DNA from 2 places in the Gracilibacillus marinus genome. Region 1 is predicted to be linked to the other one. Evidence: predicted binding sites of a transcription regulator. Region 1 holds the regulator's gene; the other holds the start of a gene.
What was found. The regulator LexA, encoded in region 1, represses DNA repair genes until DNA is damaged. The targets are predictions, from matches to a motif close to CGAACATATGTTCG.
Positions count from the first base shown of each region.

Region 2: ACFOZ1_RS03210 (YhjD family protein) is a predicted target of LexA. The motif match lies at 2,893-2,906, and genes of this name have one in related genera.

Region 1 covers NZ_JBHSDV010000001.1:1,463,195-1,467,635, forward strand. Annotated here, with positions in the region: gene ACFOZ1_RS06880 (hypothetical protein) at 18-251, shown strand; partial or broken gene ACFOZ1_RS06885 (hypothetical protein) at 280-390, opposite strand; gene ACFOZ1_RS06890 (DNA/RNA non-specific endonuclease) at 549-1,574, shown strand; gene lexA (transcriptional repressor LexA) at 2,417-3,037, opposite strand; gene ACFOZ1_RS06900 (YneB family resolvase-like protein) at 3,304-3,969, shown strand; gene ACFOZ1_RS06905 (DUF896 domain-containing protein) at 4,087-4,311, shown strand.
Region 2 covers NZ_JBHSDV010000001.1:745,120-749,560, reverse strand. Annotated here, with positions in the region: gene addB (helicase-exonuclease AddAB subunit AddB) at 1-1,037, opposite strand, end outside; gene lepB (signal peptidase I) at 1,521-2,066, opposite strand; gene ACFOZ1_RS03215 (TVP38/TMEM64 family protein) at 2,123-2,782, opposite strand; gene ACFOZ1_RS03210 (YhjD family protein) at 2,927-3,298, shown strand; partial or broken gene zupT (zinc transporter ZupT) at 3,479-4,295, shown strand; gene ACFOZ1_RS03200 (lmo0937 family membrane protein) at 4,355-4,441, opposite strand, start outside.

The DNA.
Region 1 (4,441 bases):
TAGAAAGGAGGTATACTATGAGCAGATTCATTATGCAAACAAGATACACTAGTCAGTTAATTATCAGAGTTTATGATAGGCTTTGGGATATAAACTATCTATTGATTGGCCAACAGATTTTCAAAATCGGTGATGATGATAATTTAGGAGAGTTGAATGGATTTATATTTACGAAGTGGGATGCTATTGAGAAAGGCTATTATGAAGTAAGAAATTTTAAGTCCACACAAAAAAGAGCACCTAAATTTTAATTAGATGCCCTAGTTGTATTAACTTCGTTTACGGTAAACTCTCACATGCTAATCCATCATTATCATTTCCATCAAGTCTACGTGGGTCTCCAGGTCCCGATGCTTCTATAAAAGATTGGGCTTCTGCTTGTTTATTTAAATCTCCACAATCTCAATCTGGTCCCGATGTATCGTATTTCAAATTATTATTATTTGTTGTCGGTTCTTCAACAGGTTCAGGAGCTGGCTTTGGCTTAGTGTAATTAGCAACACCTACCAATTTGTAGGTGTTTTTTCTTCTCTATCCATAGTATACTAATGGAAGAAAGGGGAGAGATTAGTTTGAAGAAATACATATTGTTTTTATTATTAATATTTATGTTTGGCTGTACAAACGCAGATAATGCATCCATTGCAGGAGAAGAAAAAGATCCTCAAGAAGTAACAACCGATCAATCAAATGAAGAGACTGCATCAGAAGAAGAAACGGATACCCAAGAAGAAGACAAAACGAATACAAGTGATGCTGAAGAAGAAGAAGAAAGTACTGCGGTTGATGATGAACCAACAGTAGAAGAAACACCAACCGAAACAAAGGATGCCCTGTTTTCTGGATATGAACTAATAGAGGTGGACGGTGGTGATTTATCAGGATTTCGTGAACCTAATGTGGTTGTGGACATTGGATTTGGAGACCGGGAATATTGGGCGTTTACTAATGAATATGGCCAATTAATACGTGTGATTGCAGAAGAAATTATTATACAAGATGATAGTACAGAACCAGTCCTCTCATCTGGCAGATACTTTTCAGATGAAGCGAAAGTGCCAGGTGTCGAAAGTGATGTACTCGATGAAGGACATGTGATTGCAGATTCGCTGGGTGGCGTGTCGAACGCATATAATATCACGCCTCAAGAAAGTACACTCAATCGACATGGTGACCAAGCATATATGGAAGAATCAATTCGTAGTGCTGGTGGAGCCACGAATTTTGAAGCAATTATTACTTACCCTGATACAGAAACGCAAATACCATCAAATTATCAATATACTTATACATTAATGGGTAACAAAATTGTTGATGAATTTGACAATGTGAATCCTGATGAAGTTAACGAATCTTTAGGTATAACAAGTAGCGAGGAAGAAGATCCTTCGGAAGAATCTGGTTCTATCAGTTCTGACAATGAAGGTGATGTTGCCAGTGTGGACACTAACGGTAATGGTCGAGTAACCATACAAGAAGCAAAAGATGCAGGTTTCAGCATGCCGATACATGATGACCATTGGCTGTATAAATATATGGACGATAGAGATGGTGATGGGATGGTTGGAGAGTAAGACTCCATAAACAGCATTTTTTGATGAGCAAATACAAAAAGCACCTACCATTAATAGAGTAGATGCTTAAAAGTTTTATATCTTATAACAAAATGTGTTCGCAATTGACTCAAATAAATAAGTTCCCTATATTAATTAATTTCTAAATAAATAATCAAATTCCTGCAAAAAAAATATAAAAAAATAATTTTTGCACAAACTAATAGAGCAGAGTATAAAACCTCTGCTCATATGCTCAACCCATCATGTGAAAATGGTGGGTTTTATTTATTCTCAATATCTAATGAAGCAGGCCATCTACCGAACTAATACTACGATATTATTGCCCCACTTTATGCCCCACCAACGCCCCACTTTTTTGAATAAACTTGAAATAGTTTGATTTTGCGTAAAATCTAAAACATTGATGTATCAATCATTTGGAAGAATTTTATCGAGTTTCTTCCTATTAAATTGTAATCCGTACTCAAGTCCACCCATGGGAAAGAGAACAATATATTCAAATGTATTAATAAACAGAACCCCTTGGCACTTATGGTGTTAAAGGGGTTTATGTATGTGCAGATAACTTAATCTAAAACGAATCAAAACCTCCTTCATGCTATCAGATAAATAAAGAAGTATATAGTGTTGAACTATATACTACTGGGGTATTGGAAAAAAATACGCTAAAAAAGCACGTTGGTCTAATCAAAAAACCACCAGTACACAAAATTGGTGGTTTTTAGTTTATGATTATTAAAATGGGCTTAATTTAGTAATTAAGTCTTTAATCACAACAAATTATTTATAGATTAGAAGTTAAATAAATATAGTAAAATACTTGCCATGCTTCTCTTAGTTTAGATATTTCGATATAAACCTACAACTTTACCTAAAATACTTACATTATCATATATAAGTGGCTCCATTGTCGCATTCTCAGGTTGAAGTCTAATATAATCTTTTTCTTTATAAAATCTTTTTACAGTCGCTTCACTTTCCTCTGTCATCGCAACTACAATATCACCATTAACCGCAACATTTTGTTGTTTCACAATAACTTTGTCTCCATTTAAAATGCCTGCTTCGATCATACTATCTCCTTCAATTACTAAAACAAATAATTGATCACCACTATGCACATCTGTACTAGGGATTGGAATATACTCTTCAATATTTTCAACAGCTGTAATTGGTAGTCCTGCAGTAACCTTACCAATTACAGGTGCAAATGTTGCTGCTGTTTTAGGAATTAACGCTTCGTCTTCTTGTGTTAATACTTCAATTGCTCTAGGTTTAGTAGGATCTCGTCTTATATACCCTTTTTTCTCTAATCTAGCGAGGTGACCGTGCACAGTAGAACTTGATGCAAGGCCAACAGCCTGTCCGATTTCTCTAACGGATGGTGGATATCCTTTCAAATCTACTTGTTCTTTTATATATGCTAGAATTTCTTCCTGTCTTTTCGAAAGATTTGTCATAACGTAATCTCCTTTAACATATGTTTGATTAACATGATTATAACATACGTTCGTAGCAATAACAAACATTCGTTCGAAAAATACTTGACAGGAACTTTTGTTCGTATATAATAAAGGTACGAACAAAAGTTCTATGGAGGGATTAATATGTTAAAAAGAATTTCATTTTTAGATTTATTTTATTTCTTAGCATTTATAGGTGGACTTGTATTTTTTTATAGTTCATTTATATTAAATATATAATTGAACTTTAAGGGATTGATTTTTTGGAAGCAATATTATACTGCCGAGTAAGTACAGATAAAGATGTACAACAAACATCATTAGAAAGGCAAAAAGAAGAATTGACACAATTTGCTACATCATCTGGAATGACTATCATCAAAGTGATTCAAGAAAAAGAAAGCGGCTATGATATTGAACGTGATGGGGTATTTGAGATGTTAGAAGATTTCCAACAACATCGAGCGAATGTTCTGCTTATTCAAGACGAAACAAGGCTAGGACGAGGAAATGCGAAAATAGCATTATTGCATCAATTAGTAAAGTTAAATGTTGAAATTTACTCTGTTTCACATAATGGAAAATTAGAATTATCTGAAGGAGATTCTATGGTATTACAAATTGTAGGTATTGTAGAGGAATATCAAAGAAAACTTCACAATGCAAAAATCAGGCGAGGTATGAGGAAAGCTTTAGATAATGGATACAAACCTGAAAGAAATTTATCAAACCAACATTTAGCTCAAGGAAGGGAACGAAAAAAATTTCCTATTAAAGAAGTCGTTAGATTAAGAGGAAATAATTTAACATTTGAAGAAATTGCATCTATATTACGTGGAATGGGATATAATATTTCTAAAGCGACCGTGCATAGGCGCTATAAAGAGTACGAAATGCTTGAAAAGAACAATTCAACTGATTTACAATAAAGAGAGGATAAAGTGACTATCCTCTCTTTTGTAATACAATGAAAGTTATTTCATGTAAGATACATTTGTTATTAAGATTGTTTTATACTATATAATAATTAATATAAGGAGATTTCTATGTTATCTAAAGACAAAATTAATCGTATTAACGAATTAGCAAATAAAGCTAAAACTTCAGAATTAACAGCTGAAGAAAAAGAGGAACAACAACAGTTAAGACAAGCATATTTAAAAAATGTTAGAAAATCTTTTAAAAATCATATGAAAGGAATGACTGTCATTGATCCGAATGGAAATGATGTCACCCCAGATAAAGTGAAACAACTGAAAACGAAGAAATAATGTACATTATTTCTTCGTTTTAATGTAATTAATGCGCATCATTAATAAAAAGTTAGCTTTTTTTAGTATATATACTTGTCTAATTAACATTTTCGTTATAGGATTATAGATGTGCGTACATATTTCGTTT
Region 2 (4,441 bases), 720 kb from region 1:
AGTAGAATGGCAATATCATGATACCGATAGTTCTCTTCCCTTACTAATCGAATGATTTCTTGTGCTACACCTTCTACTTCCGCTCGTGGATGAACTGCTTCTGCTAATTGAATTGGAGCAACTTCGGTATAAGGTATCGCTGGACGGCTATCAAAATATTGATCCATATGTCTAAATGTGGATTCTATTTGCGGATTTGTCTGTACTCGTTCTATTTCTATCTTTTTTCCATGTTTTTCTGCTAGCATTTTCATTTGTATATATGTTTCTCTTGTTACATGATAGATATTTAACGGATCATTTAGCCCATCATTTTCTTCATTTAATGTTAATGTAAGATGCATTTCTTTCCCTTTTTTCAAAATCACCTCTAATACTCGTAATTCTTGTGGTGTAAAGTGATGGAATCCATCTACATATACTGTTGTATTTTGAAGAAAATTAGTATTTTCTAATTTATCAATAAGTAGCTCTAATCGATCTTCATTATCCATATAAGCACCACTTAGCTTATTTATTAAGTTGTGATAAATATAATACAAATCTTCTAATTTATGCTTTAATGCTTTTTCTGTAATCGACTGATGCTTATATATCTCTATTGCAGCAATTTGCTCTGTTATCATCTCTGGAGTAATACAATACCGTTTAAATTCAGTAATCATGTCTTCCAATTGATCAATAAATCCTTGCTTTTCTATTGCTTTTTGAAATACATGAAAATCACTTGCTTTCTCATCAATGATTTTGCGTAGCATCATTTGTATCCCTGTAGATGTAATGAACTTTTTCGTTGCCCCACCTGTTAATTGCATCACTCGCCATGCTAATCGAGAAAAGCTAAACACTTGTGCACGTATTGAACCATTCATCTCGTCATCATTTAGCAAGGCATATTCTTGTTGAAAAGTCATTTGATCTGGCACCAAATAAATAATCGGATCCCCTTGAGGATCTTCTCTTAACTTTTGCTTTATTTCACCAATACAAGTTTCACCCTTATTCGCCGTCGAACTTCCTATAATAAAGCGCAGCAAATCAAACACCTCTAATCTAAAACATACTTTAACCAATTATAACAAACAAAAGCACTTTTCGCCGTTTAGAAACGTAGGAACTGGAGAAAATGGACTGAAATATAGGAATCACGGTGAGGGACGAACCGATGATGACTTATTGTAAGTCCATTTTCGAAGTACCCTAGTTTCTGGCGAAAAGTGCTGGCCGAATCAAAAGCACTTTTCGCCGTTTAGAAACGTAGGAACTGGAGAAAATGGACTGAAATATAGGAATCACGGTGAGGGACGAACCGATGATGACTTATTGTAGGTCCATTTTCGAAGTACCCTAGTTTCTGGCGAAAAGTGCTGGCCGAATCAAAAGCACTTTTCGCCGTTTATAGATTTTTTCGCATTTAAAAATCACTATCTGCCTGTATCGCATCTCTTCATGCTTCACAAAGCAGTTAGTGATTTTCAATAGTAATTTAATAGCACTTATAAAGTAAGCGCTTACGTAATTTATTTTGTTAAATGAAAGTTTAGTTGTGATACTGGCCAATACAATAAGTCCACTTTACCCACTACACTACTTTCATCAATAAATCCAATATCTCTACTGTCATAACTTTTTTGTCTATTATCCCCTAGCACAAACAATTTTCCTTGTGGTACCTTACGTTCACCTGTTAACATCTCTAATTCAAAGTCATGTGTTAAAATCTCTTCTCCATTTCGATAAGAAGTAAGATAGGTTTCTTCTACTACTTCTCCATTTAAAAATAACGTATCATCTTTATATTCAATATGATCTCCAGGTACCCCTATTACCCTTTTTACATAATCTTCTTCTTCATTTGCGTGGAAGACAATGACATCAAAGCGATTTATATTTTTCCAATCATAAATCATCTTATTTACCATTAATAAATTGCCATCATGTAATGTAGGCTCCATAGATTTACCATTCACTACATAACTTGCAAATAAATAGGATCGAAAGAAAAAGGCTAATAAAAGGGAAATAACAACAATTCGGATGATTGACCAAATTCTCTTCTTGTTCATTGGATTCCCTCCGACTTTTTATTACTAATTTACCCCTTTTTTCCTTTGTGTAACCCCTATTTCCAATTTTTTTCTTCTGCTTTTCTGTGTAAATATTTCTCTATATACTTACCAACCAACCAAAAAATTAAAATACCTATTGCAACGATAATTGTTTTAACTGGATTTTGGGCAAATGAAGTAATAGTATCTCCAATATAGGACACTGTAAATATCATTACTGCTTTACCTAATAATACTGCTAGTGTGAATTGATATAGGCTAATTTTTGATAATGCTGCAACTAGATTGATAACAGCAGATGGCGAAAACGGAAAACATAGCAATAAAAATAAGGGTCCAAAGCCATGCCTTTCTAACCAATTCATCACTTTTGTTACTTGTTTGTTTTTTCGGATAAAGCGAAAAAATCGAACATCTTTAAATCGACGTACAATAATAAAAACAACTACAGCTCCAGCACTTGCACCTAACCATGACAAGAGAAAACCTTCTAACAAACCATATGCTGCTGCATTTGTAATAACAAAAACAACTAAAGGCAAAAAAGGCAGGAATGCTTCTAAAAAAGGTAATAGAAAGCCAGGTATAGGACCTAAACTTTCATATGTGCTTAGTAAGAATGTCACAAGTTGGTCATATTCATTTGCTTCAATTAATTCTTTAATTTCTTCTATATCTATATTTTCGATATTACTAATATTATATGTAATCATCTTCAGAAAGAACCCCTTTTATACACGCTTATTACTTATTTTAATACTTTTTACCTTATTTTGCTAATGATTAATAAGCTATTGCATTTTATTATTTCCTTGCATATAATAGAACATATGTTCCTTTTAAGGAGGGTACCTACAGTGCGATATTTAACAGATGAAGAATGGCAAATCGCTTCACGTTTTTTATTTCTTTCATTGGCTTTACAAGTCATTAAACGTGATATTCAACAATTGGAAAGACAATCGCCATTCAAAATTACAGAACCATATATCGAATTGCTGTTACGGATTGAAAAACAAGCGACAAAAGAATCCCATTTACTAAGAAAAGAAATGTTGAAAGAAAAAATCACGATAACGATAATTAATCGTGAAGATACATTTACAACTTATTTATTTAGATGTAAAGGCAAAGAAGAAAAACGCAATTACTTTAATCCAGCTATTCGGAAAAAAGTCGAAAATATTTTGCATGAATTATTTCAAACAGTTAAGCAAGAATGCTCTTAATACTACTATATACCCTTTTTTCTATAAGCTAATACAACACCTTTCCAATACTACAAATAAAATTGTTGACCTTTTTTTAGATGAAGAGTAATATGTTTCGTAAGGGAAACTTTTTGAAGCATAGTGCATATAATTAGGTTAGCTAATTCATTCACTATATAGGGAGAGGTGTTACAACACATGACGGATCCACATGTCATATTACTTGCATTTGGTTTAACGTTGTTGGCTGGACTTGCGACAGGGGTTGGAAGTATTTTAGCATTCTTCACATCTACAACAAATACAAAGTTTTTATCATGGGCACTAGGTTTCTCAGCAGGTGTAATGATCTATGTATCTATGGTAGAGATATTCTTTAAGGCACAAGATGCTTTAGTTGCCGCAAAGGGAGATATGTTAGGTCAATGGTTAACAGTTGCTGGTTTTTTCGGTGGTATGATTTTAATTGCATTAATTGATAAATATATCCCTTCACAAGGGAATCCACACAATATAAAGAAAGTAGAAGATATGAACAGTTCTACTTCAGGCAATGGAGATAGTGCTTTATTAAAAATGGGTACATTCACTGCTTTAGCTATTGGGATTCATAACTTTCCTGAAGGGATTGCAACATTTACAGCAGCAATTCAGGATCCTGCTTTAGGTGTAGCCATTGCGATTGCAATTGCAATTCACAACATACCAGAAGGGATTGCTGTATCTGTACCAATTTATTATGCTACAGGAGATAAAAAGAAAGCATTTCGTCTTTCCTTCTTATCAGGATTAGCAGAACCTGTTGGTGCAATCATCGCATTTTTATTCTTAATGCCATTCTTATCTGATATGTTATTTGGAATCATTTTTTGCAGCAGTAGCTGGAATCATGGTATTTATTTCACTTGACGAACTATTACCAGCAGCAAAAAGATACGATGAAACACATAAATCGATTTACGGTTTAATGACAGGAATGGCAGTAATGGCAATTAGTTTATTGCTATTCATTTAATATAAGAAGAAAACGCACCATGCTCAGTTAACCAAAGCATGGTGCGTTCGTATTAGTTATCATTTTCGAATCATTTTGTAAATAAATACTACTAATGCAATGACAAGTAGGACATGAATAAGTCCACCTGCAAAGTCTAGTAAAAA